DNA from 2 places in the Shewanella sp. SW24 genome. Region 2 is predicted to be linked to the other one. Evidence: riboswitches for the same ligand, from Rfam matches in the RefSeq annotation. Region 2 holds a riboswitch; the other holds the start of a gene.

Region 1 (3,430 bases), on a different contig from region 2:
ATTTTGTGGCGCCCGCAGTTAAATCCCTTTGGATTGAAGGAAATAGAAAGCCGTGGCCCTAAAGTGACAGCGATCAAGGCTTACTTTATTTATGCTCCCGCAGTAGAGAAAGCCGAAACCTCGGAGTCCAAAACTGAGATCAAGGCCGAGGATAAGACTGAAGCGACAAGTTCTGTTACGCCTACAATTGTTCCCACACCTCAAACTCAAGTGAAGCCTCTGCCAATACTTGAAAAGGTCATGCCTGAAACAATAGCACCCGAAAAGGCCGTCTCTGAAAAAGTAGAGTCGGAAAAAGTGAACCCAGATACGGTTAAACCGAACATCACTCAATCGAGCCAATCTCAATCAAAGAAAACTCAATCAAGTGCCCAAAGTGAAGTACAGCCCGCGGAAGTGACGGCAAAAAAACCAACTAATACGCTTGATACCACAGAAATGAAGCCGCAGCTTGGCGCTAAGAGTTCGCCCGCAGCAGAAGGTGAGAGCACAATAGCGACAAGCTCAAGCATGAGTTTATTCACTCAGCAATATTTTGAACGTCAGCGCGAGCAAGCGCTCGATGATCTCGTCATTGAACAGGCCGATAAGTTCACCCGGAAATCGAATATGAGTGAAATGAGCCCAGAGATGGAAGTGTTATTTGTCCCTAACGCCGATGATTTCGGTGGCACGACGAGTCTGGATTTACCCTTAGATCCAAATCGGATTGTGCGTAAAGGGGATATTTGTTATCGCGTGGTACAAGTCGGCACTCAAGTTAATCCTAACGCCGAAAATTTAGGTTTTCCCATTAACTGCAGTGGCAAAAAAATCAATCAAGCTATTAATGATGCCATTCAATCTCGATTAAACAAAATGATGCTCAAACCCCATAAATAGTGACTTTCTTTTATGATTTATTTTCATTCTAATTATGGATTTTTTAGTTTAATTTTATTTAATCAATTAAAAACAATTAATTATGAATCTTTATTTTGGATTGGTGGTTAAGGTTTTTAATTGCTTTTTTCCTTGTTTGTTGCTGCCACTTCTGTCTATACTGCGCACTCATCTTGTCGGAGTGCCTCTTGGCTGAGACCGTTTATTCGGGATCCGTTGAACCTGATCAGGTTAAAACCTGCGAAGGAAACAAGCGTAATAACACACATTAAATCGCTAAAATAGACGGCTTGAACACCTGTTTACTCAGCAGTGTTTTAAGCCTTAATGTTTAGATTTAATCGTTATTGAGCAGGGTAACTCAATTTTTGAAGCCAGTGTTGGCCACAAAAGTTGATTGCCATGTCCAGCTATCAACAACTCAATTCTCCAGACAAGCAACTCCATTTTTTAACGTGAGATTGCTTATGTCCAGTTCAAACCTAAACCCAGCTGTAGCTGCCAATGCGATAGAAATCACAGCACCAGAATCGACAATCCCTAATAAATCGACAGTGCCTAATAAATCGGCTGAGTCTAGTCAATCAATCGTGCCTAAGGCGCCGAGTCGCCGCGAAACCCGTGCGCAGTCCCAAGCCTTTATCGATACGTTAGCGCCACTGCAACATCCTAATTCACAAAAGATTTATCTCGAAGGTTCCAGTGCCGATATTCGCGTTGGCATGCGGCAAATTCTGCAGACTGACACATTTGTCGGCGGTACTGATGATGCGCCTATCATGGAAAAAAATCCGCCAATCCGCGTGTATGATTGCGCCGGACCTTATTCCGATCCTGAGGCCGACATCAATGTGCGTCTAGGCCTTGGTAAATTAAGACAAAACTGGATCCTAGCCCGCAACGACACAGAGCAATTATCCTGCGCGACCTCAGACTTTACCCAACAAAGACTCGCCGACGACGGTTTAGATCATCTGCGTTTTGAGGCAGGCTCGAGTGCCATTGTCCGCCCACGCAGAGCGCTGCAGGGCAAACGAGTCAGTCAATTACACTATGCCCGTCAAGGGATTATCACGCCAGAAATGGAATATGTGGCGATCCGCGAGAACATGGCACTTGCGCAAGTACAGGATGAAATCCTCAATCGTAAAGCCAAGGGCGAAGCCTTTGGTGCCTTAGTCGGCGAACCGATTACCGCCGAATTTGTCCGCGCCGAAGTTGCCCGTGGCCGCGCGATTATTCCGCTGAATATTAACCATCCCGAAGCCGAACCTATGATTATCGGGCGTAACTTTCTGGTGAAAGTGAACGCCAATATCGGTAACTCGGCGGTGACGTCTTCCATCGAGGAAGAAGTGGAAAAGCTCGTCTGGTCTACCCGTTGGGGCGCAGATACGGTAATGGATTTATCCACGGGTCGTTATATCCACGAAACCCGCGAGTGGATCATCCGCAACTCACCAGTGCCCATCGGCACAGTGCCGATTTATCAAGCGCTGGAGAAAGTGAACGGCGTGGCAGAGGATTTAACGTGGGAAGTGTTCCGCGATACCTTGATTGAACAAGCTGAGCAAGGTGTTGATTACTTTACTATTCATGCTGGTGTGCTGCTGCGTTATGTGCCGATGACGGCTAAACGTGTTACTGGGATCGTTTCTCGCGGCGGTTCAATTATGGCCAAATGGTGCCTGAGTCATCACAAGGAAAACTTCCTCTACAGCCATTTTTGTGAGATCTGTGAGCTTTGCGTCGCTTACGATGTATCCCTGTCTTTAGGTGATGGTATGCGTCCCGGATCGATTGCCGACGCTAATGATGCAGCCCAGTTTGCAGAGCTTGAAACCTTAGGTGAGCTAGTCAAAATCGCGTGGGAATACGACGTACAAACCATTATCGAAGGGCCGGGACATATCCCGATGCAGCTCATTAAAGAGAACATGGACAAGCAGTTAGTTCACTGCGACGAGGCGCCGTTTTACACGCTTGGCCCACAAATCACCGATATCGCACCTGGGTATGATCATTTCACCTCCGGCATAGGCGCGGCCATGATTGCTTGGTATGGCTGCGCTATGTTGTGTTACGTCACGCCAAAAGAACACTTAGGACTACCGAATAAACAAGATGTTAAGCAAGGTTTGATTGCCTATAAGATTGCCGCCCATGCTGCCGATGTGGCAAAAGGTCATTCGAGTGCGCAAATTCGTGATAATGCGCTGGCAAAGGCGCGGTTTGAATTCCGCTGGGAAGATCAATATAACTTAGGGCTCGATCCTGAAACCGCGCGTGCTTATCACGATGAATCTTTACCGCAGGAATCCGCTAAAGTCGCGCATTTTTGCTCTATGTGCGGCCCTAAATTTTGTTCGATGAAAATCACCCAAGATGTTCGCGCCTATGCCGCTGGCTTAGAGGCGGCACAAGCGAAGGCGGAGCAAGTTGAAGCGGCTGCCCAAGCTATGCAAGTCACAATCAAGACGCCGCAGGAGTTGGAAGCGGCAATGGCGCTAAAATCGGCACAATTTGCTGCCTCGGGCGCCGAGATTTA
Region 2 (3,430 bases):
GTGACGCGTGTAAAAATTCACCATTTCTTAGTTGGTATTATTGCTTTAGCTATGGTGATCACCGCAGCCATTGTCAGTACCAATAATCTTAATTGGATAGCTTATTTAACCTATGGTTACGGTTTTGTGTGTGCTGCTCTTTATAATGCATTTATTGCTTATGGCGTGTCTTTTGTAAAAAAAGCCAGTAGCAAAAATGTGTCATATATTCTTATTAGTGGAAGTGCAGGGGCGATGTTTAGCCCAGCCATCAGTTCTTTCTTTGAACGTATTACCGGATTACAAACAGTGATGTACGTGATTCCTCTGCTTTACGCAGCGATATTTATGCTATTGATCGTTTCAAGTCGGATGAAACCGGTTATGGAACAACACTCGCCATCGGTAAGTTAATTTACCTGTGCATCCATCCCACACTCGGTTGTTAAATTAAGTCGAGTGTGGGTTATGTTGAAAGCGGTTATATACCTGCTTCAACAAATTTCTTGAGTGCGTTGAGATCACAAATCCGAATGCCATCTTTTTTCCGCTCAATTAAGCCTCGTTCCTCAAGATTTTGTAGTGCCCGACGGTAGACTCGGTCGGTAGTGCCAAATCGTTCAGCCTCTAAATAACGTTTACTAAAGCCATCTACGGGCAAGTCATTTAAGTATTCATGGTAAATATCAAATGCCACGTTATAACTGATGGGATAGAGCAGTCGCCGAGTAAAAATATCCACTGTGTCTTGGTAGTCAATCGCAATTGCACTAGCGAAAAATAGCGCGAGTTGAGGGTGTTGACCGAGGCAATGTTGCAGTTTTTCAGCGCTAATCAACATGATTTCTAAGGGTTCACTGGCAATAATGTCTAGTTGACAGTGGTACTGGGTGAAGAACTCCATTTCGCCAAACAGTTGTGAATCACAATCAATAGTACCTAATTGAAAACACCGACCATTTCTCGCGGTATGGCCGAGCGATACTCGACCTTGCTTCACCAATACAAGTGATGCCATCGCTTCCCCCTGCGTCATGAGGTGAGCGCCTTTTTTGAGCATTTTTATTTCGCTGATACAGCTAAGTACAACCGCTTCAATAAGTGGATAGTCTTGCTCCCATCGCTGGCTATAACGTCCTTTCGATAAAGGTTTTAGCTGCATCGACTATGATCCTCTTACTGTGTTCGAAATTGCGACCTTCTATAGCATTATCATGATAGGCGGTCAAATGGACGAAAGGATTTAGGCTGATACTAAAGACATTTTCATCATACGAAGTGAAGGGCAGTGGTTTTCGCGACATTTAATTGAATCGCAGAGATAAGAGTGCCCACTTTTTATTTCCGTCATGTATACTAGGCGCCGCCAAGGGGTGTTTGTTGTGCATTAATGTTACTCTGATTTTAACGTTGACGGCTGCAAACTGAGATGTCATCTGACGAACCCTTAGAACCTGATCCGGCTAATACCGGCGTAGGAATGGGCCAATCAACAGCACACTTCTGAATCGCTTATTCGTTGCCGGATCTCAAACATTATATTTGAGGTCCTATGTCAAACCGTAAAACGTCAAACCATCAATCTCCATTTTCAACCGTATCGCCAAGCTTATTTTTAGCCCGAGCGCCGCTGGCGTTAGCCATCGCCGCAGCGCTGAGCACCCCTGTTTTTGCACAAACCGACGCTATTGACAGACCCGATCCCAGCACTGAGATGGAAGTCATAGTGGTGACGGCGGATTTTCGCAGTTCAAGCTTAGAAAAAATGCCCTCCAGCATTACCGTTATCGACAGTCAAAAAATTCAAGATGAAAGTGCGCAACACTTTGAAGATCTGCTTAATTCTATCGCCAATTTTAACTGGTCAGGTGGAAGCTCGCGGCCGAAATATTTTCAAATTCGCGGTGTAGGAGAGCAGGAACAATACCAAGGCGCACCTAATTCTTCCGTGGGTTACATCATAGATGATATCGATTTATCCGGTATTGGTATGGTGTCGAGCATGTACGATTTACAGCAGGTCGAAGTGCTTCGTGGACCGCAGGGGACGCGTTACGGCGCGAATGCCTTAGCGGGATTGATTTATCTGAAGAGTAACGATCCAACTGATGTGTTTGAGCATGGCGGCGAAGTGTCGTTAGGCGATGATGATTTGCGCACTTTTAGCGGTTTCAGTTCTGGCCCATTAACGGATTCTGGCAAGCTGCTTTATCGTGTGTCAATGCAGCAACATCAGCAAAATGGTTACCACGATAATCTGTATTTAGACCGTGATGATACCAATGGTCGCGATGAATTCAGCGGCCGCGCTAAGCTGCGCTGGTATGCGACTGATGATTTGCAGTTTGATTTAACTGTGCTGCATGCCGATTTCGATAATGGCTATGATGTGTGGAGTTTAACCAATTCACCAACCCAGACAACATCGGATCAACCGGGTGTTGATAGCCAACGCACCACAGGCGCGGGTTTTAAAGCGACCTATTCTGGCGCAGAAAACTTCGAATTAACTTCGTTAACCTCTTTTGCCAATACCGATCACCATTACAGTTACGATGGCGATTGGGCTAACTCAGAATATTGGGCCTCTAAGCAATGCAATGATGACAATGGCAATCTGGCGCCGTGTCAATACGATTATTTTTGGGATAAAACGGGTCAGCGTAAAACCGCGTCGCAAGAGTTTCGCCTAAGTTCTACCGAGCAGGGCCGTATTTTTGCAGAGAGTACTGATTGGTTGCTTGGTGTGTATGCCATGAATCTGAAAGAAGATAACCAATTGTATTCTGAATACAATGCTTCGCCGGATGAAGTCTTAGACTCAGAGTATGAGGCGACAAACTATGCACTGTTTGGTCAGCTCGATACGGATTTGGGCTCAAATTATGCTTTATCTGTGGGGCTACGTTTAGAGCGCCGCAACAGCCATTACTCTGATACGAATAACGATAATTTCGACCCGAGCGAAACCATGTGGGGCGGTCATATTGCTGTGAGTAAAGTGCTGAACGACTCGCACAATGCTTATGTCCGAGTCGCACGCGGTTACAAGGCGGGCGGTTTCAACATGACTTTACCCGTCGAATTGAACGATAAAAAAGAGTTTAGTACTGAGACGCTCTATAACTATGAAATCGGCCTTAAATCCCATTGGTTAGCGGGACTTATCGATACTAATTTGGCGCTGTTCTATATGGACAGGCAAGATCAACAGGTGGCTGCATCACAGCAAGATCCCGATAAACCACAGCGTTTTATCTTGTTCACTGAAAATGCAGGCAGTTCGAATAACTATGGCGCTGAGTTAGATGCAACCTGGTATGCCACGGATAATCTGCAAGTTTACTCAAGCTTAGGTTGGTTAGAAACGGCCTACGGTGACTACCAGTATCAGGACAAATATGGCACTGAGGTGGATTTAACTGGCCGCGATCTAGCCCATTCTCCACAT

The links. A riboswitch is a leader RNA that binds a small molecule or an ion and turns the genes downstream of it on or off. The one in region 2 is predicted to bind thiamine pyrophosphate.
Region 1: another riboswitch for thiamine pyrophosphate. It lies ahead of thiC (phosphomethylpyrimidine synthase ThiC); the one in region 2 lies ahead of L5M17_RS01235 (TonB-dependent receptor).

Annotation. Positions count from the first base shown of each region.
Region 1 covers NZ_JAKKSH010000015.1:64,790-68,219, forward strand. The annotation lists gene L5M17_RS13710 (hypothetical protein) at 1-882, shown strand, start outside; TPP riboswitch at 1,050-1,148, shown strand; gene thiC (phosphomethylpyrimidine synthase ThiC) at 1,350-3,430, shown strand, end outside.
Region 2 covers NZ_JAKKSH010000001.1:267,065-270,494, forward strand. The annotation lists gene tsgA (MFS transporter TsgA) at 1-393, shown strand, start outside; gene L5M17_RS01230 (Crp/Fnr family transcriptional regulator) at 461-1,141, opposite strand; TPP riboswitch at 1,339-1,477, shown strand; gene L5M17_RS01235 (TonB-dependent receptor) at 1,532-3,430, shown strand, end outside.